Regions from separate parts of the Pseudoalteromonas sp. SANK 73390 genome, predicted to be linked through region 2. Evidence: predicted binding sites of a transcription regulator. Region 2 holds the regulator's gene; each other region holds the start of a gene.
What was found. Region 2 encodes sigma-54, which starts transcription at its own class of promoters, with help from an activator protein. Its sites were predicted from a motif close to GTTGGCACGNNNNTNGNNT; they were not measured.
Positions count from the first base shown of each region.

Region 1: the regulator sigma-54 is predicted to act here: its motif matches at 3,985-4,003, upstream of SANK73390_RS07020 (DUF3192 domain-containing protein).
Region 3: the regulator sigma-54 is predicted to act here: its motif matches at 2,231-2,249, upstream of SANK73390_RS16000 (LPP20 family lipoprotein).

Region 1 covers NZ_ARPN01000053.1:21,625-28,674, reverse strand. The annotation lists gene SANK73390_RS07030 (hybrid sensor histidine kinase/response regulator) at 1-2,643, shown strand, start outside; gene SANK73390_RS07025 (GGDEF domain-containing response regulator) at 2,644-3,546, shown strand; gene SANK73390_RS07020 (DUF3192 domain-containing protein) at 3,575-3,949, opposite strand; gene SANK73390_RS07015 (D-2-hydroxyacid dehydrogenase) at 4,105-5,052, opposite strand; gene zntR (Zn(2+)-responsive transcriptional regulator) at 5,127-5,540, shown strand; gene SANK73390_RS07005 (SO_0444 family Cu/Zn efflux transporter) at 5,524-6,693, shown strand; gene SANK73390_RS07000 (1-acyl-sn-glycerol-3-phosphate acyltransferase) at 6,793-7,050, shown strand, end outside.
Region 2 covers NZ_ARPN01000055.1:68,946-75,995, reverse strand. The annotation lists gene SANK73390_RS07990 (KpsF/GutQ family sugar-phosphate isomerase) at 1-139, shown strand, start outside; gene lptC (LPS export ABC transporter periplasmic protein LptC) at 283-837, shown strand; gene lptA (lipopolysaccharide transport periplasmic protein LptA) at 827-1,354, shown strand; gene lptB (LPS export ABC transporter ATP-binding protein) at 1,357-2,082, shown strand; gene SANK73390_RS07970 (RNA polymerase factor sigma-54) at 2,139-3,650, shown strand; gene hpf (ribosome hibernation promoting factor) at 3,678-3,965, shown strand; gene ptsN (PTS IIA-like nitrogen regulatory protein PtsN) at 3,968-4,420, shown strand; gene rapZ (RNase adapter RapZ) at 4,439-5,284, shown strand; gene SANK73390_RS07950 (HPr family phosphocarrier protein) at 5,289-5,561, shown strand; gene mgtE (magnesium transporter) at 5,736-7,050, shown strand, end outside.
Region 3 covers NZ_ARPN01000114.1:35,049-42,098, forward strand. The annotation lists gene SANK73390_RS15985 (FlgO family outer membrane protein) at 1-580, shown strand, start outside; tRNA gene SANK73390_RS15990 (tRNA-Arg) at 670-744, shown strand; gene SANK73390_RS15995 (flagellar assembly protein T N-terminal domain-containing protein) at 982-2,175, opposite strand; gene SANK73390_RS16000 (LPP20 family lipoprotein) at 2,285-2,764, shown strand; gene flgN (flagellar export chaperone FlgN) at 2,830-3,258, opposite strand; gene flgM (flagellar biosynthesis anti-sigma factor FlgM) at 3,251-3,574, opposite strand; gene flgA (flagellar basal body P-ring formation chaperone FlgA) at 3,643-4,350, opposite strand; gene SANK73390_RS16020 (chemotaxis protein) at 4,491-5,423, shown strand; gene SANK73390_RS16025 (CheR family methyltransferase) at 5,441-6,274, shown strand; gene flgB (flagellar basal body rod protein FlgB) at 6,357-6,770, shown strand; gene flgC (flagellar basal body rod protein FlgC) at 6,776-7,050, shown strand, end outside.

The sequences.
Region 1 (7,050 bases), on a different contig from region 2:
CAACCGTGGTTTGCGCGTGTTAAGCAAGTTGTCACACAAAAGCAAAGTTTACTGGAACAGTTGCAGCGCCATAATGAAGTTCTTGATGAACAAGTGCAATCACAAAAACGAGCATTATCACGTTCTTTAGAAGCAAAAGAGCGTCAAGCAGCGCTGTTAAACACGGTATTAGACAGTGTACCTGATTTGATATATTTCAAGAATATAGATGGTTCATTTATTGGATGTAACCGAGCGTTTGAGTTGTTTTTAGGTATTGAAAAGTCTCAACTAGTTGGTCGTGAACAAACTGAAATTACCAGTATGTACCCAGAATTTCTAACCCTTGAGCAGCAAATGCTTAATGAAAAAAAAGCAATTACTCAAACCATTACCTTAGATGATAAGAGTTACATGTTAACTTTAAGCCCATTTTTGTGTGCTCAGCGAGGCATGTTAGGTAGTTTGGGTGTGGCGCAAGATGTAACGATGCAGCAACAAGCGATAAAAGCACTGCAAGCATCTGAAGAAAGCTTTAAATCGGCTATGGAATATGCGCCAAATGGTGTCATTTTAGTGTCTCTTGATAAGGAGGTGCTAGCTATGAATAAAGCTGCTCGTCGTTATTTAGATAAAGCGACGGTTTCGCCTCTTGTGCACTTATCATCACTATTTACAGCAGATGGTTACTTAGCTATTTCTCACGTGCTGAGCATGCTTTTAAAAGATACAAAAAAAGTGCTTGAGCTCAGTATTTCGCAAAATGAACCTTATAGTTGGTTGCAGCTAAGTGCATCTTTGGTGTGGGATAAAAAAAAGGTCGCGAAATATTATGTTTTGCACTTGCAAGATATTACGAGTTTAACTCAGGCAAAGTTAGACGCAGAAAGGGCTACGTTGGCTAAAAGCCGTTTTATTGCCAATATTAGTCATGAGATCAGAACGCCACTTAATGTAATTCAAGGTGTGGTGGGGATTATTAAAAAACAGCAGGTAAGTGAACAGCACAGCACCATGTTAGGCCAAGTTGAACATGCTTCCGAGCAATTGTTGAATATGCTCGATAGTATTTTGACTTTTGCTAAAGTAGAAGGTAAACAACAGGCTGTGTGCATACAGCCATTTAGTGTGGCTACTACGGTACGAGATTGTTTAGAATTAATTACGCCTTTAATAGAGAAAAAGCAGCTGAAGCTGATTGTTAAAGTTGATGACCGAGTTTGGCCTGTGTTACAAAGCGATGAAAATAAAATTAAACAGATTTTGTTGAATTTACTAAATAATGCTGTGAAATATACGCAAAGTGGCACTATCACATTAAGCTTGACGGTCGAAGATAGCAGCTCAGAACAGCAAAGTGTCCGCTTTAGTGTGGCCGATACAGGTATTGGTATTAAACATGAAGATCAACAAAGGTTATTTGATGCTTTTACTCAGGGTGATGAGTCTTTATCACGCCAGCATGAGGGAATTGGGTTAGGCCTTGCCATTGTTAAGCATGAAGTCACGTTACTCGGAGGTAATATTTCACTGAACAGTGAACTTAACCGTGGTAGTGAATTCTACTTTACCTTAAAAATGGACAAAGCAGTGTGTGTAGTCGCTCAGGCTTACTCGCCAGTATTGTGGTTATGTAAAAAGGAAAGAGTGGTTGATTACTTAAAACAAGCAGATATATGCATTGTTTATAGCGCCAACGAAGCGATAATAGAAATGACACAGCGTGAGTATAAATCGCTTGTTGTTTGCGACCCCAATGAGGTTAGCGCATTACTACAGCATGCCCCACAATATATTGAGAGGTTAGAATCGGTTATCAGTACCCAGCTGCAGTCTTTCTCTAAAACAACATGCAATGCACCTTTGACAATTATGCCTGATGAAATGTTCTTACAAAGTGCATATAGCTGTTTGTTGTATGAGCAAAATAGTCAAATGCTAATTCAGGCTCATAAGGATATTTCTGGATGCCTGTGCTTAGTAATTGATGACAACAGCTTAAATTTAGATATTACAGCAAATATGTTGCTTGCTTTAAATATTAATGTGGTAGTTCAAAATTCCGCATCCAACCTTGTTGAGGTCGTTTCGGCCTTAAATCCCGATCTCATTTTGATGGATATTCACATGCCTGTGATTGATGGTTTCCAAGCGACTAAGGAGCTTAAGCAGACATTAGAGAGTTTTAGCAATCCAATTATTGCGCTAACGGCAAATGCACAACGCAGTGAGCAAGAGCGGGCGCTTGATGTAGGAATGTGTGATTATTTAAACAAACCAGTCTCACAAGCAAAATTGCATCAAGCGTTGCAAACGCACCTACAAAATGAAGATGTTTTTTTCGACAGTCAACTCGGGTTGCAACAAATGATGGGAAATGTTGAATTATTGAGCAAAACGCTTGAAAAATTCGCTAATATGTGTACAGAATATTTGCAGAAAATTGACACTGAAAATGAGTTAACCAAACTGCAGATGATAGCTCATAATGTTAAAGGTGCAGCTGGTGGTGTTGGCTTTGTTCACTTAGCTACTACAGCGAAGCAACTTGAACTGCATTTGAAAGATCATGGCACGTTACAAAATAGTACGCTAGTGAAAAATTTAGTGATGTGTTTAACTCAAGTACGCCAATATATATTAATGAAATATCACGGTGAATAAATGCAAAACAATACCTATGTATTAGTTGTTGATAGTGACCCTTTAAATCGTGTGGTGCTTGAAAATACACTGAGCGAGGACTGTCGCATAATATTAAGTGATAACTCAACCAGTGCATTGCAATTGATTGCTAAACACAATGTTGATTTAATCATTACCGATATCACCTTAGCTGATGACCTGGGAGGGCTATTTTTGCAACGTTTAAAAGAGTCTCCCGATACTTATATGATTCCAGTTATTATTATTTCATCTAGTAACGCCTATAGTGATGAAGTGAGAGGTTTACAAATGGGGGCGGTAGATTACATCACTAAACCGTTTAGCCCTTTAATAGTAAAAGCTAGAGTAAAAATGCACTTAGCATTGAAACAAAAAAGTGATTTATTGGAAAAGCTTGCATCAGTAGATGGATTGACCGAGTTGCCTAATCGTCGCTTATTTGATAAACATTTTGCGCAACAATGGCAGTTATGCCAAAGCGACAAAAGTAGCCTTGCGCTGTTATTAGTGGATATCGATTATTTTAAAGAGTACAACGATGAGTATGGCTATGCTGGTGGTGATGAGTGTTTAGTCAAGGTGGCACGGGCGCTAAAGCTTGTGGTTGAACAGCAAAAAGGGTTTATTGCGCGCTATGATGGCGTAAGATTTGGTATTACTGTATCGGGCTACTCAGCCCATCAAGTTGAGGCCTTAACTACTGCGATGCATGATGCTATTGATAAGCTATTACTGTCGCATCAGTGTTCCCCGATATGTGCACATGTGAGTATCAGTATTGGGATTGTTTATACTAGAGAAAGCTTCTCTTTAGGTGTGACAAACTGCTTACAGCAAGCTGATTGCGCATTGGTTGCAGCCCACACAAACCAAGAACGTATGGTAATGATAAATAGGTGAGGTAACTCTCACCTATTTATCTAGCGTTTTATAGTAGCTCTGCCATCGCACTGTCACCAAAACCAATTAATTTCGCATCTTTAAAAACCAACGGTGTACATTCATCTTTGGTAACTTTACCATCAGAATGCTTGCTGTTAGTGGCAAAAAATAACACCTGATAAACATTATCGCCTTTTTTAACGAGCTCTGTGAATTCTGGTGTATCAAATGAATTTAAAACACTTTGGTAATCGGCACCAATATCTAGCTTGGCTATTTTTTTGCGATTGTCATGTTGTGTCTTCTCCCAGTTACCATTGTGCTTTACCCAACCATGATCTACTTCGCCGTCAGAGACTGCCACAATACAACCTGAAAGGAGTGGTGTTGCAAGTGCAGCAACTAAAAGTAATTTTTTCATTTTTATATGGTCCTTAACATTATTTGGCTCTATATAAGCAAAATTATTGCCAATAGTAAAAAGGTAAATTGTTTCAAATAGTTATATTGTGTTGCTAATTATTTTAAATGTGATTTAGTTTTAATAATTCGTTATTTTAGCTAATTTTTGATAAATTACACCACTTTGTTTGTTGTGCTACTTTTAATAAATTTTTGAATGTTGTCAGCGATTTGCTGCACCAAACGAGTGATTGATTCTTCGCTCGCCCAGGCAATATGTGGTGTCACTAATAGATTTTCACCACAATAATGAAGTAGTGGATTGTTTGCATCGGCTGGCTCTTGCGATAGTACATCAATGCCTGCACCTGCTAATTGCTTGTTATTAAGCGCATCTACTAAAGCTTGCTCATTTACGATGCCACCTCTTGCCGTATTGATCAGCACCGCAGATGGTTTGAGTAATGACAGTACTGATTCATCAAATAGGTTTTTTGTGTGCTCTGTCAGTGGACAGTGGACTGATATAATGTCAGCTTGTCTTAAAGCTTGATCAAAATCTGTGCGTCCAGCTCTTATTTTTTTGCGATGTCGACGCTCTGCAATAACAACATGCGCGCCAAAAGCATGGGCTACATTAGCAACTGCTTTTCCTAGTGCACCGTAACCGACGATGACAAATTGTTTCGCATTTATTTCGCTGATTGAGTGATCTAAACGACAAAACATATCACTTTTTTGCCATAAGCCTTGCTTACAGTCGTTGTTATAGCGATGCACATTGCCCATTAAATTACCTAGTAACGTAAACGTGTGCTGTACGACGGATGGCGTTGAGTAGCCGGCAACATTTTGAACCGTGATATTATTCGCTTTAGCAGCATTTAAATCGATATTGTTGGTCCCAGTAGCTGCAACGCAGATAAGTTTTAAATTGGGTAGGCATGCGATGGTGCTGGCATTTAAAATAACTTTATTGGTGATAATGATATCAGCGTGTTGGCAACGTGATATAACTTGTGTTGGTGGTGTGTTGCTATACACAGTCACTTGACCAAGCTTTTGTAATGGTGATAAAGAGGTATTTGCAAGGGTTTTAGCATCAAGTATTACGATATTCATATTTTTCTCAAAAGTTATTGACCTTAGTGTTAACTCTAAGGTTTATACTTTATCACGAAATAAAGGAGACAAAGATGAAAATCGGAGAGCTAGCAAAATCGTTAGGGGTATCAACAGATACGCTACGGTACTACGAGCAGCATAACTTATTAACCCCGGATTCAAGAAGTGAGTCAGGGTATCGAATGTATAATCAAGCACAGCGACGGCAAGTGCAGTTTATTCTTCGTGCTAAAGATGTGGGTTTTAGCTTAAAAGAAATCCATGAGTTATTACAAATCAGTATTGATAAGCATCAACATAGTTGCGAGGAAGTGAAAGGTATTACGTTACAAAAACTGGCATTAGTCCGTGCGCGTATCACTGAATTGCAACGTTTTGAACAATCTTTATCTAAACTGGCTCTGCGCTGCTGTGGTGGATTAGAAAGCGCTGACTTTTGCTCTATCTTAACTGTGTTGGAGGATATAGATGGAATTGATAACTAATTTTTGGCAGCTATTTTTATTATCAGCGCCTTGGCTAATGCTTGGTTTATTCCTAGCGGGTTTACTCAATGTGTTTATTGCAAAAGACTTCTTGCAACGTCACTTAGGTCAAGAAGGTTTTTGGACCACAGTTAAAGCAGCGCTAATTGGTGCTCCTATGCCATTGTGTTCATGTGGTGTTATCCCCGCAGCAATCGGTTTAAGAAGAGCAGGAGGGTCAAAAAGTGCGACCACTGCATTTTTAGTTTCAACGCCAGAAACGGGGGTTGACTCTATTTCTGTTTCTTATGTTTTGCTTGGTCCATTTATGGCTGTGATCAGACCAATTGCAGCCATTTGTAGTGCGATTGTAGCTGGCGTATTGGTTGGAAGAGAAGATAAATCTATTCAAGCTAGTACTACTAAAAGTATAACTAATAATGATAGCTGCAGCACGGCAAAGTCCGCATCACAAGTTCAGGAAAGTCATTGTTGTAGTGATAAAACGCTTAAAGCAACAGGAGAATTAAGTCCGAGTTGCGATGATACAGCTGAACAAGCGCAGCCGCTAGGTGTAAGCTGTTGTGACAATCAATCTGCACCGCAACAAGCAACATTTATCAATAAACTTTATCAGGCACTGAGTTTTAGCAGCAACAAGTTACTCTCAGATACCATGGTATGGTTAATGGTTGGTTTGTTTTTTGCCGCGCTTGTGCAAACTTATGTCCCTGAATCTTTTTTAAGTCAGTGGGGTAGCGGGGTACTGGCAATGCTGGTCGTTATTTTGATTAGCATTCCAATGTACATTTGTGCTACTGCATCAACACCGATTGCAGCAGGTTTACTTATGGCTGGCGTGTCTCCAGGCGCGGTATTAGTATTTATGTTAGCAGGACCTGCAACCAATATTGCTACATTGGGTGTAGTAGCTAAAGAACTTGGCCAACGCGCTGTTTTTGCCTATTTAGGTGGCGTTGTTGGTGTGGCCATTATATTTGGCTTGTTAACTGATTTTTTAGTGTCAGCCTATGGATTTATTGTTCAGCCAATGCATCAAATGCAGCATGAAGTACTACCTCAGTGGTTAACACTGTTGAGTGGGGCCGTGTTACTCGCTTTGATGCTTCGTTTAGCGTTACTAGCTGGCTGGCAAAAAATGGTAATAAAATAGCCTATTAAGCACTTGCAAAGGTGGTCAGACTTGATAATCTTGGCTTCCCACAGATAAGCGCGATAAAATACGACGTTTTGAAGTTCAATCCTTAGATAAATGAGTAGTTTAGTGGATAAGTACGCACAGATAAGACCTTATAACGACGATGAAGTACCCGCGGCTCTGGGGCGTTTATTAGCTGATAATGACTTTATCGATGTTATCGCGAAGTACAATTTGCCAGCTTGGTTAAGTCATTGGTCTGCGCTTTCACGACCTCTGGTACGCGTAAGATTACGTATTAAATGGGGTGGATTCAGAACAGTTGAACAGGTTCAGCAAGAAGTGGCTTATTACTTAGAGATGCTTATCAAT
Region 2 (7,050 bases):
AAACAAAGACATGTTAGCCGCCGAAGCGTTAAATATTATGGAAACGAAACGAATCAATGGCTTAATTGTCATAGATAGTAATATACACCCTATTGGTGCACTTAATACTCAAGACTTATTAAGAGCCGGAGTACTGTAAATGACTGCTGTGGAATACATCAAAAATGAACAGCAAATCCATTCATGGGTAATTCATTCAACTCCCCCTATTTTGGTAAGTGATAAAATTATTAACGTAACAAACTGTGCCAATAATATTCACTCAATACTGAGAAATATAAGATGAGTGGTAACCGTGTTGTGCTATTTTTAGTTTTTATCGCAGTGATGGTATGGCTGTGGTACCCCTATTTGACGCAAACAACACCAAAAACAGACACTCAAAGTGATGTTATTGCCAAACCTGATTATATTGCAACTGCGCTAGAACAAACGTCTTATAATGAGACAGGTGTTCGCAGCTACACAGTTACTGCGGATAAAATGGAGCTTTATCAAGAATTAGGCTTTAGCCATTTTACTATGCCTGTATTTACACTGTATAACGGCCCTCAAAATTGGTTAATTTCTTCACAAGAAGCAACTTTATATGAAAACAATACATTGATGCTAGAAGGTGATGTTGAAGCCAAAAACTTAACTACAGGCGCAATGATCACTTTAATTAAAGCAGACAATATACGCGTTGAAATAGACGAACGACTGATGCAATCTGAAAGGCCTGTAGAGATTACAGGCCCTAGTTTAAAAATTAACGGCAAAGGGCTTTATGCTGATTTAAACACGGATATCATTGAACTTATAAACCATACTCGAACTATTTATTATGACCAATAAACTATGTATTACCGCTATGCTTGTTGGATTGTTATTTTGCCAACCAAGCATCGCAAAACAAAACGACTTTGCAAATGAAGTTTCTATCAAAGCAGGCAAGCAACAGGCTCAGCTCAAGACCAATATTGGTATATTTGAAAAAAACGTAGAGATCATTCACGGCAAACGTAAAATTAATGCTGATAGACTTGAAGTTCACCGGCGCGAAGAGCTTGGGGACAACAAACAACTGTTAGTTGCTACAGGCTCTCCAGCTCAGTTTTCAGAACAACAAGCTGACGGTACCAAGTTAACTGCCAGCGCACAAGAAATTCGCTATGATGTTGCTAATCGTACTTTAGTGATTAAAGGGGATGCCTCGATTAATCAAGCTGGGCAAATTATTCAAGCTCAGTCTATTACCTACGATATGGATAAACAACTGATAAGTGCCGAAAGAGGTGAGCAAGATAACGCGCGCGTACACACCATACTCGTACCAGAAAAAACACCTAAAAAAGCGGGTCAAGGTAATTAAATATGAGTGTATTAACAGCAACTGCTCTGGCAAAAAGTTACAAAGACCGACAAGTTGTTAAAAACGTCAGCCTTAGTGTTGAAGCAGGTAGTATTGTTGGCCTTCTTGGTCCCAATGGAGCAGGAAAAACCACCAGCTTTTACATGATTGTAGGTCTCGTGCCAAGCGATAATGGCACCGTGTGCATCAACGATCATGACATTACACTATTGCCAATGCATAACCGAGCACGTTTAGGCATTGGCTATTTACCTCAAGAGTCATCAATTTTTAGAAAGCTCACGGTATATCAAAATTTAATGGCGATTTTGGAAACTCGCAACTCACTGAATAAGATAGCCCGTGAGCAAATTTTAAATGAACTACTGGATGAGTTTAACATTCAACACATTCGCGATAGCTTAGGTATGGCACTGTCAGGCGGAGAACGCAGAAGAGTAGAAATTGCTCGCGCTTTAGCCGCAAATCCTAAATTTATCCTTTTAGATGAGCCTTTTGCTGGTGTTGATCCCATTTCAGTGTTAGATATAAAGAAAATTATCGAACATTTAAAAAATAGAGGTATTGGTGTGTTAATCACCGATCACAATGTTCGTGAAACTCTTGATGTATGTGAAAAAGCTTATATTGTCTCACATGGTGAATTAATCGCCTCTGGTACTCCTGAACATGTTTTAGCAGATCAAACTGTCAGAGATGTCTACCTAGGTGAACAATTCAAGCTATAGTTAATGTACGTTTAGTCACAATAATAATAGAAAACCAGAAGGATTGTTAAAGGTAGATGAGGCAATCGTTACAGCTGCGCATGGGGCAGCAACTTACCATGACACCACAGTTACAGCAGGCTATTCGCTTGCTGCAACTAAGCACGTTGGATCTACAGCAAGAGATCCAAGAAGCTCTTGATAGCAACCCGCTTCTTGAAGTAGATGAGTCAGAGCCAGAATCTGATGCGCAAAACAGTGCCCAAGATAAAAATGGTAAAGATGAAAACCAAGAGGACACGCATTTAGACAGTCAAGATATCGAGCCTGTAAGTGACTACGAAATAGATTCGGATGCCGCACTAAGTAAAGAGACCGTGAGCGACGACCTCGCTATGGATGTGACATGGGATGAGTACATGAGTGCAGCTCCTGCTGCCAGTAGTGGACCCATGCCTGAAGACGAGACTATTTATCAAGGTGAGACGACGGAAACGCTTCATGAATATTTAATGTGGCAGCTCGAATTAACGCCTTTTAGCCCAACAGATCGCGGCATCGCAGTCGCTATTGTAGAAGCCATAGACGAAAACGGTACATTCACCTTAAGTACCGAAGATCTCTTAGAGAGCTTGAATGATGGCAACAGTGGCGAACATATTGAATTAGATGAAGTAGAAGCCGTATTAAAACGAATTCAACTTTTTGATCCTATTGGCATTGGCGCTCGCTCACTACAAGAGTGCTTGTGTATTCAGCTCAATCAATTTGACCCGCATACAACTCCTTGGTTGAGCGAAACTAAAATGATCCTCAATGAGCACATTGAGCTACTTGCAAGTCGCGACTATCGGACCTTGATGAAAAAAACCAAGCTCAAAGAGACTGAGCTCAAGGAGATCGTAACATTAATTCACACTCTTAACCCAAAACCTGCGGCAAGCATTATTCGTGAAGAGTCTGAATATGTCATTCCTGATGTATCAGTTAAGAAGATAAAAGGCCGCTGGGTAGTTGAGCTAAATCCGGAGTGCATGCCTAAAATTCGTGTTAACAATCAATATGCTGCAATGTCTCGCTCAGTGAAATCCAGCACAGATAGTCAATTCATTCGCTCTCATTTACAAGAAGCAAAGTGGTTTATTAAAAGCTTAGAAAGCAGAAATGAAACATTAATGAAAGTTACTAATTGCATTGTCCAACAACAACAGGCATTCTTTGAACATGGCCCTGAGGCAATGAGACCCATGGTGTTAAATGATGTTGCAGAAATGGTTGAAATGCACGAGTCCACCATTTCACGAGTGACCACACAAAAATATATGCACACACCTAGAGGCATTTTTGAGTTGAAGTATTTCTTCTCAAGTCATGTTAGTACTGAAAATGGAGGTGAGTGCTCGTCCACAGCAATCAGAGCACTAATCAAAAAGCTAATTGCTGCAGAAAATACTGCTAAGCCATTAAGCGACAGTAAAATAGCAGATATATTAGCGGAGCAAGGAATTAAGGTGGCCCGACGCACCATAGCAAAATATCGGGAGTCGTTAGCCATTCCACCGTCAAATCAGCGTAAAAGCTTGATTTAGGCGTATTACCTAAGAAGGAAAATGCTTATGCAACTAAATTTAACTGGTCGTCATGTAGAAATAACCGATGCATTAAGAGACTATGTCAACAACAAGTTTGCAAAGTTAGAAAGGCATTTTGATCATATAAACAATGTACATGTGATCTTAGATGTTGAAAAGCTAGTACAAAAAGCAGAGGCGACATTGCACGTTAATGGCGGAGAGCTTTTTGCCTCGACAGAACATCAGGACATGTATGCTGCGATCGACGGCCTAATTAATAAGCTAGATCGTCAGGTAATTAAGCACAAAGAGAAGCTAATTCGACATTAATTATGAAATTAAGCTCGATAATCAATAAGGACTGTAGCAAAGCTGCGGTCCTTTTTAATAGCAAAAAACGTATACTCGAATACATTAGCGAGTTAGCGCACGAACAGCTACCCAATTTAAATCAGCACGATATCCTTAGCGCATTAATGGCCCGGGAGAAACTCGGCAGTACAGGTATAGGTAAAGGGATTGCCCTGCCCCATGGTCGGATAATAGGTCTTGAAGTCGTGACAGCTTTACTATTAGTCAATCAACAAGGGGTTGAATTTGATGCCATTGATAATCGGCCTGTTGATATATTTCTTGCTTTAATTGTGCCTGATGGCGATAACGAACAACATTTAAAAACTTTGTCATCGATAGCTCAGCAGCTAAACAATAAAGAATTTTGTAAACAGCTAAGGAACGCTAGCAATGACGAGGAACTTTATGCCATTATTGCCTCAGCAGACTAGGTTATTAAGAGAAGCATAATGGAATTAATCATCATCAGCGGTCGCTCTGGTTCAGGCAAGTCAGTTGCACTTCGTGTATTAGAAGATTTAGGGTATTATTGCGTTGATAATATCCCAGTCAATTTATTACCGTCCTTAGTACGTAGTGTCTCTGATAACTACGATAAAATCGCTGTAAGCATTGATGTAAGAAATCTGCCAAAAGAGCAACAAGACTTTAATGATATTTTAGAATATTTGCCAGGTTTTGCTAACCCAATGCTGTTCTATCTAGACAGCGATGATAATACGCTCATACGACGCTTTTCTGAAACGCGTCGTTTGCATCCATTATCAGTGAATGACTTACCCCTAGATTTAGCAATACAAGAAGAAAAACGACTGCTAGATGTGCTAACTACACGTGCCGATGTGCTCATAGACACAACTGATTTAAGCGTACACCAGTTGGCTGAAACCATTCGTGAGCGTATTTTAGGAAAAAAAGATAAGCAACTAATCGTTACTTTCCAATCTTTTGGGTTTAAACATGGCATACCCAAAGAAGCTGATTATGTCTTTGACGCGCGCTTTTTACCCAACCCACATTGGGAACCTGAGCTAAAACCCTTAACAGGCTTAGACCAACCAGTTAAAGACTATCTGGCTAGTCATAGCATCGTGCAAAAATTCACATGGCAAATTCAAACTTTTGTGCAAACTTGGTTACCCCACTTAGAGCGAAATAATCGCAGCTATTTAACCATTGCGATCGGATGCACAGGTGGACAACACCGTTCGGTTTATTTGGCACAAACGATTGGTGAAAGCTTTGCGCGAACTCATCCTAATATTAAAATTCGCCACAGAGAGCAAGATAATTAACCTTATGCGTTGTGAAGACACCTTTTTAATTCAAAATAAATGTGGTTTACATGCAAGAGCCGCATCTGTACTCGCTCAACTTGCTATAAAGTTTGATGCTCAGATAACCCTATATCAAGATGACAAATCAGCAGATGGCAATAGTGTGCTCGCATTGCTTTTGTTAGAAAGCAGTCAAGGCAAAGAAGTTAAAGTGGTATGTGATGGTCCAGATGCCAAAGGTGCGTTACACGCAATTGGTGAGCTGATCGCACAAAAGTTTTATGAACAAGAATAAGTTAGCTAATCAAGTTCAGTAATTAAAATTTTCTCAGAGCTTGGTAAGGTACGCGTATTTACGTTAAACTCTTAGTCATGCACTGCGCCTAAATTTCTAAATCATACCCTAGCTGGCTCTTCAGCTTTTCTTTTAGGCAGACATTAAAAACATAAAAATAATTGAAGGAAGCCTATGCCTGAAGCTCTTGAACAAGACTACACACTACAACAACTGCAACAAGTAACGCAGGCATTAAATAGTGGACAATTTGTTCAAGTCAGGCGTACTTTAGCGGAAACAGCACCGTGTGATACGGCTTTACTACTCGAATCGTCTCCACACAAAGTGCGCCGTCAATTATGGCAGCTTGTAGACCCTGATATTCAAGGGGATGTACTCGAAGAGCTATCAGAAGATGTGCGTTTGAGCATTATTGTTCAAATGGAACCTGAGCTTATCGCCGCGGCAACCGAGGACATGGATGACGATGATCTCGGTGAAGTACTTCGTAGTCTACCTGATACAGTCTATCAAGACGTAGTCGGTGCCATGGATGCTCAAGATAGAGAGCGTGCAACGCAAGCACTATCCTATCAAGAGCGCTCAGCTGGCGCACTCATGAATACGGATACTGTTACCATACGACCCGATGTGACATTAGATGTAGTGTTACGTTACTTGCGTCTGCGTGGCACGCTACCCGATGGTACTGATGACCTCTATGTCGTTGATAAAGATAATTGCTTTATCGGTGCCCTGTCGCTTAATAGCCTACTGACTAACCCACCAGATAAGTTAGTACATGAGCTAATGGACACAGACAAAGAGTCAATTCCAATCACCATGGATGAAACTGAAGTAGCACAGCTATTTGAACGTTATAACTGGATTTCGGCAGCAGTTGTTGATGACAACGCTCATCTTTTAGGGCGTATCACCATCGATGATATTGTTGATGTTATTCGTGAAGATGCTGAGCATAGCTTGATGAGTATGGCCGGTCTTGATGATGAAGAAGACACCTTTGCGCCAGTATTTAAAAGCTCTAAGCGCCGCTCCATCTGGCTAGGTATTAACTTACTCACTGCGTTACTCGCTGCATTTGTTGCGAGCTTTTTTGAAAACACACTTGATATCTTACCATTTTTAGCCGTTTTAAACGGCATTGTCCCAAGTATGGGAGGGGTAGCAGGTAGCCAGACACTCACCTTAGTTATCCGTGGTATTGCTTTGGGTCACATCAACCAAACCAACCAACGTTTTATTCTTGGTAAAGAATTAGCGATTGGCGCACTCAACGGTGTATTGTGGTCTATTCTCATAGCTGGTGTTGTGGCATTGTGGCAATGGGATTTTGTACTCGGTGCTGTCATCGCATTTGCTATGTTTATGAATTTACTTGCAGCAGGTATTGCAGGCGCAAGTATCCCTATTGTATTAAAGCGCATGAAAATTGACCCTGCGCTGGCAGGCAGTGTGGTATTAACTACTGTTACTGATATTGTCG
Region 3 (7,050 bases), on a different contig from region 2:
AGCATCAATTGCACAGCAGCAAGTAGCGCCCAGTCAAATTGATGTGCTCTATCGTGAAGCCCATGAACAGCAGCAAGCAGATGAGCTACAGAGCTTGCCAAATTCACGTCGCTTTAGTCCCGTAATACATAACTTACAGTTGGCTAATTATGTTGAACAAATGGCTTTGGAACTTGTAGATACTTTGTATTCTGAGCAAGAGGTAAATATCGCGGTCACATCTTTTGTAGACTTTGATAATAACTTACGTACAACAAATCAGCTTGGTAATCAGCTTGCTGAAACCTTCATTCACCAACTGCAAAAATTTGGGTACGGTGTCGTGGACTTTAAAGCGACTCAGTCAGTGTCGGTGACAAAAGGCGGGGATTTTTCTTTTTCCAGAAGCTCTAAAGCGCTGACAAGTAAAAAAATCGCCAGTCATGTGCTTTCTGGCACCATGATATACAGAAGCACTGGTGTGGAAGTTAATGCGCGTGTTATTGATATTGATTCTAAACAAGTGGTCGCTAGCACGCGTAAAATGGTACCTGCATACGTGTTACATAATGCAGATATTGCATTGTCAGGGGCAAGATGAGGAATATTATTTAACTACATTAAGTGGCTGACTTTTATAAAAAAGCATTGAAATATAATAGAACCTACGGCTATAATTCCAGCCGTAGTGGCCCCTTAGTTAAATGGATATAACAGTCCCCTCCTAAGGGACGGTTGCAAGTTCGATTCTTGCAGGGGCCGCCAATATACCTACCTTATTATACATACCCTTAAATTATATTAAGATTCACTTTTATCAAGTCAAAGCCTTTGTTTGCTCTTGTTGTTTTAAAGCGTTTACTTGGCGCTCAAAATTTATTAGGTCAGTGAAACCTTAAATGATTCGTAAGATAAGTAGTTCAGTAATTGAAAATAAATATTTACAATAAAATCTATTCAAAGAAATTTAGCTGCGCTTAATGGGTTAGTGCAGCTATAAGGTTAATTGTCAAGTAAAAAGCTTTCTGCACTTTTCACTTTGATTTGAACTATGTCATTGATCTGTATATTACTTAACGGGCGCGAATTTAAATTAACGGCTGTTGCGCTTTGCATATTTACGTTAATGATTTTTACTTGCTCTATAGTTTGCATCGTGGAATTTATCACCGAACCTTTACTGGTGATGATGCTGCTCTGATGCATGATGGAGAGTATTTTTCCAGCCTCTAAACCATGGGCTTTTCCAAGGTTAATCACTACCTGATCATTATCTAAATATAAGATTTTTCCTTTGGTTGGAATACAAGAGACAGCTGCATTCATATCTTGGCTGACTTTATTAAATACTTCCTGGATCTCTTGAGCATAATGAGAGTTCCAAAACTTTTCACTGTGCACATCTATTAATTTTGTTTTTTCAAAAGGCCAAACCCCCTGTGTAGCATAGTGCTGCTGCCAGACTCTTTCATAGGTCAGCGCATCATACAAAGCAAAGTCGATTTTAAAGCTTCTTGCGTATTTATCACTTTGCCAAAAAGCATATTCACTGTTTAGTTTATCTGTATCAGCAATATCAGTAATCTGGCTTAATAAAACATATTGGCTATTACTGTTCATTGCGATTGTTTCGATAAGCAAAGGATTATAGTTAAATTGCTGAGAGAAGTACTCTGTTACGTCTATTGAGATATTAAGGTATGGAATTGGTTTTATAGTATTTGTCCGCTCATTCAAGGTATTAAACAGCCTTTGAGAGGTAGATTTAGCGATGTCAAATATTTGACCCATACGAGCTTGGTGCGGCTGTGTCAATTGGCTTTGAGTAATGGCTATCTGTTTATTAAATTGCTGTTCAAGGCACTTACCTTGCGTTGTATAAATATCTAGGTGAAGAGTAACGCTGTATTGGTCCTGTTCCTTATTTTCACTTACTAAGTTGACTTGCTGTATTTCACCATGAGATTGAATTTTTAGTTCATCTTGGCTTAATATGCCATCGGCCACGCTTTGCACGCTACTTACGGTTGCGCCAGAAAAAATAAGTGCTTGTGTTATAGCGTCTTTGACGGCTGCTTGTCTTGCTTGAGCAACATCGCGACCTTGAGTACTTGCATAACCAACAACTTCATACCATTCTGCTTTGACAGCAGTACTGATACAAATAAGTGCAAGTAAAGTGATAGCCTTAATCATAATTAGCGCCTCAAAAATATTATACTGAGTTAGAAGCAAATCATGTACCACAATTTATGGCAAGAATTGTGCATAAATAAATACTAGTAATCTTGTAAGGTGATCAACCATGAATATCGAAAAGCAAACAAACCGAGTCGGTCTTATAAGTATAGTGGTGCTTTTGTGCTTTATAAGTGGCTGTAGTAGTTTATTTGATAAGCACATTGAATACGAGTATGTACAACCTGATAACTACCCTGTGTTAAAAGCAATAGGGTATGCACCACTGAGTGCACAGCCTGGTATAAGCAGTTCACAGAAAATGTTAATGGCAGTTAAGGTCTCAAAACTTGAAGCATACCGTGAACTAACGGAGCAAGTGTATGGTCAGAGCGTCACGTCTAGTATGACTGTTAAAGGTGCTGTAGCCCAAAGTGATGGCTTAAAAAGTCAAGTGAGAGGGGTGATCCGTGGCGCTAAAGTTGTGAAAAGCTATGCTGCAGGTGATACATACGTTACAGAGCTAGAGTTAGATATGAAGCGTGTTCACGACCTTTATATAAGCCAAGCGAAGCCAAGAAAAATTAAGCGAGTTACTTATTATTAAGTGCCGATTGAACACGTTATGAGAGGCTTTAATCGGAACAATTGTGAAGATAGAGCCTTTAAACATTAAGCTTTAAGGTTTTTAACTAGTTCATTATTTTGAGAAACAACAGCACCGTCTTGGCTATATGTGACGGATGATGGAGCACCAATTAAAATTTCCTTCAGGTCTTTAATACTGAGGTTGGCTTGGTGGGCAGCTTGAGCATTGACTTCATTTTTTTGTTTACATTCTATCAGCAGGCTTTCTATCTTTGCAGTAATTACTTTAGCTTTTTCCTGTTCAAATAAGTACTTATCAAAACCAGATATCTCTTTATCTAGCTTTTGAATATTGTTAAGTAGTGTTAGTTTTTCTCTTGCTAAATCTTTGAGTCCATCACCTTTTCTTGCTGCCAATGACTTAAGCTCACTATCTAGCAACTGGGTCAAAGTTGATAAATGAGTGAGCTGTTTGTCTAGCTTATGGACACAAAGGTTTAGCTGATCATCCATACATATCAAACTCAAATGCGGCAATATTCTTCGCTAACTTTTCAGCATCAACCTGATATTTACCTTCGCTAATGGCCTTTTTCAGTTCAGCGACTTTATCGCTGTTAAAGGCTGGCGCTTCTTGTGCTTTGTCTTGTAAGTTTTTGAGTTGACGCGCTTGTGGTGTCAAACTTACAGAATCTGCAGCCGCTTTTTGTGGCGCTTTAGAAGGTGCGCTATTCGCGTTGACATCATTTTTTTGCAACTCAGCTTTTTGTTGCTTAATATTATTAAGCGCGCTGTTTGTTTGCGATTGACCTTTTACGTTATTTACCATGACCATGACCCAAATAAAGTTTCTTGCCTAATATATCGGCGTCTGTGACTATAACTTTAGCAAAAATTTTAGATATTCACCTCAACAGAATCAACATCTTTTACTCTTCCAGACACTATCTTTCCAGACTTTTGATTTTTAACCCGAATTTGTTCACCTAAATTACCGTCTTGCAATGCTATACCTGATGTTTTTATAGTCAAAGTCGGTGTTTTAGCATAAATGTTCACAATATCGCCTTTGCAAACCATACAAATTTGATTCATGCCTATGGGCATGCCTTCTCTTAGAGTACGCTTACTTCGGCTACCAATCAATAAATTAAAATCTTCAATATAAGATGATCTCACAAAGTGTTTAGGTCGATATTCAAGTTTCAAGTGTTGCTCAGTTAAAAGCTCTCCTTTGCTGATCATTTCTTTACTTACAATCACTGGGAATAATTCTTCTATGCGAATATGTACATATTGAGTCCAACCAGATAAGTCGTCACATTTAAGTTGTACAGTGACTTGTCGATTAAATGGTGGTGTGGCATTAGTCGATACGTCCAGTGGCGTTTTACATTGGCGTGTGGCAAGTCTCGAATCTAAGGGTATTGCATAAATTTGCAAATTAGAGTCGGGCTTAGTGATTGTTAGACTTGAGATATATGAACGAGCAGCTTCCTCGAGTGCTTGATTATTGAAACCTTGGGCATAAACTTCACAACTGAGTAGAATGTATACCATTGTGGTGAAAAACGCTGAAGTTTTGGTTTTTTTTAACAAACTCATGATGTTTCGACTATGCTTATCATGTGAAAAAGGGTATAAAGATTTTGCGTTAATTGTGACACCTCTTCAAGAGTTATTGTTTCTTCATTAACGTCTGCAAGTATCGTTCCGTTAAGCATTATTAAAGGTAGGAGATTGAAATGGCAGGTATTTTAGACTCAGTAAACCAACGGACTCAGTTGGTTGGGCAAAACCGCCTAGAGTTATTGCTATTCAGGCTTAAGGGTCGACAGCGTTTTGGCATTAACGTTTTTAAAGTACGTGAAGTGCTGCAATGCCCGCCACTAACTAGTATGCCTAAATCAAATTCATTTGTTAGGGGCGTTGCGCACATTCGTGGGCAAACTATTTCTGTGATCGATATGTCACTCGCTGTAGGGGGTCCTGCAATTGAAGATATACATAACTGCTTTATAATTATCGCAGAGTATAATCGTTCAGTTCAGGGGTTTTTGGTTGGTGCTGTGGAGCGTATCGTTAATATGAATTGGGAGAAAATAATGCCACCGCCATCGGGGGCTGGTCGTTATTCCTATCTTACTGCGGTAACAGAAATAGAAAATGAATTGGTTGAAATTCTTGATGTTGAGAAAATTCTCAACGAGATTTGTCCTGTAAATACAGAGGTTAGCCAAGATATCGTTTCTGATGGTGAGATGCAAAAAGACTTGGGTGAGAGAATTGTGTTCATTGCTGATGATTCAGCTGTTGCTCGAAACCAAGTTAAAAGAGCGCTTGAACCGCTGGGAGTGCAAACTGAACTAGCTAAAAATGGTAAAGAAGCATTGCTAAGGTTGCGTGAAATTGCCGAGATGGATTGCCAGAATAACATTACTGAGCGTGTTGGCTTATTGATTTCTGATGTTGAAATGCCAGAAATGGATGGATATACGCTCACTGCAGAAATAAAAGCAGATCCAAAATTGGCACCATTGCATGTTATCCTGCATACTTCTTTGAGTGGAGTATTTAATCAGGCAATGATCCAAAAGGTCGGTGCTGATGATTTTATCGCAAAGTTTAACCCTGATGAATTGGCAGCAGCCGTGAAAAAGTGGGTTCACTGTGACTAATGAATGGCGGTAATACATTGGAAAATAAGCATCTTCAACAAAGCGAATATGATCAGTTTAGAACTTTTCTAGAGCAGCAGTGCGGTATTGTGCTAGGCGATAATAAGCTTTATTTAGTTAAAAGTCGTTTGGCCCCCCTAATGGCAAGATTTGGGGTTGATACGTTATCAGCATTGGTGAGCAAAACGCTTAGTCCACATGAACGGCAATTACGTGCCGCAGTCGTGGATGCAATGACAACGAATGAAACATTATGGTTTCGTGACGCCTATCCGTTTGAGTTATTAAAAACAAAAATTTTTCCTGAGTTTAATGACTTGCGTAGACCTATCAAAATCTGGTCTGCAGCCAGTTCCTCTGGCCAAGAGCCTTACTCTATTGCTATGTCTGCAAGTGAGCATCAAAGCAAAAGTGCAGGGTCTTTGAAAATGGGTGTACAAATAACAGGCACTGACATCTCTAATACCATGTTAGATATGTGCAAAAACGCAGAATATGATGCTCTGGCTTTAGCGAGAGGGTTGTCTGCTGAACGTCGGAAGAAGTTTTTTAAAGACAGTGGCAATGGCATGGCGCAAGTTGTCGATCCTGTTAAAAAGATGGTGAACTTTAGGCACCTAAACTTGCTGGATTCTTACGCGTTGATGGGGAAATTTGATGTTATTTTTTGCCGAAATGTACTCATTTATTTTTCACCAGATGTAAAGGCAAAAATTATTTCTCAATTTGCTCAAGCACTAAACCCCAAAGGGTATTTATTCCTTGGTGCCTCAGAATCAATGGCTGGATTAAGCGATTCATTTGAGATGATACGTTGTAATCCAGGGATAATTTACCAGAAAAAACAATAGTCTATGGCGGTTTCTCCGCCATTTTCATTTTTGGCCCACCTTTTGCTTTAACTTCATAGAGTCAAATTTTTGGAGTTGTGTTATGGCAATTAGTTTTGATAAGGCTTTGGGCGTACATCCCCATACTATGCTTATTCGTTCACAGCGTGCTGAACTTTTAGCCAGTAATATAGCCAATGCTGACACCCCTGGATATAAAGCGAAAGATATTGATTTTGGGCAGGCATTTAAAGCGGCAAAGTCTAGTCAGCAAAGTGGCAACAGCATGGTTCGAACAAACGAAAATCACCTCAGTGGCGGTAGCAAACTGACCGGAGGGGTTGAGTTATTTCGTAATCCAAATCAAACAGATACAGGTGATGGTAACTCGGTTGATGTACAAGTGGAACGAAACTTGTATGTACAAAACTCATTAGAGTACCAAGCTAGTTTGCGATTTCTATCTGGTAAGTTTAAGGGCTTGAAAAAAGCCATTGGTAGTCAAGGTCAAGGGTAATTACTATGAGTTTATATAACGTATTTGATATAGCAGGTTCAGGTATGAGTGCTCAGAACATTCGCCTGAATACGACTGCCAGTAACATTTCAAACGCAAATAGTGTCAGTTCGAGTCAGGATAAAGTTTACCGAGCTCGTCATCCAGTATTTGCCGCTGAGTTAACTAAGGCGTCTTCTATACAAGACCCAACCAGTTTAGGAGCGTCAGTTGGGGTTAAGGTATTGGGAGTAGTAGAAAGCGATAAGCCTCTACAAGTTGAATATAATCCTAATCACCC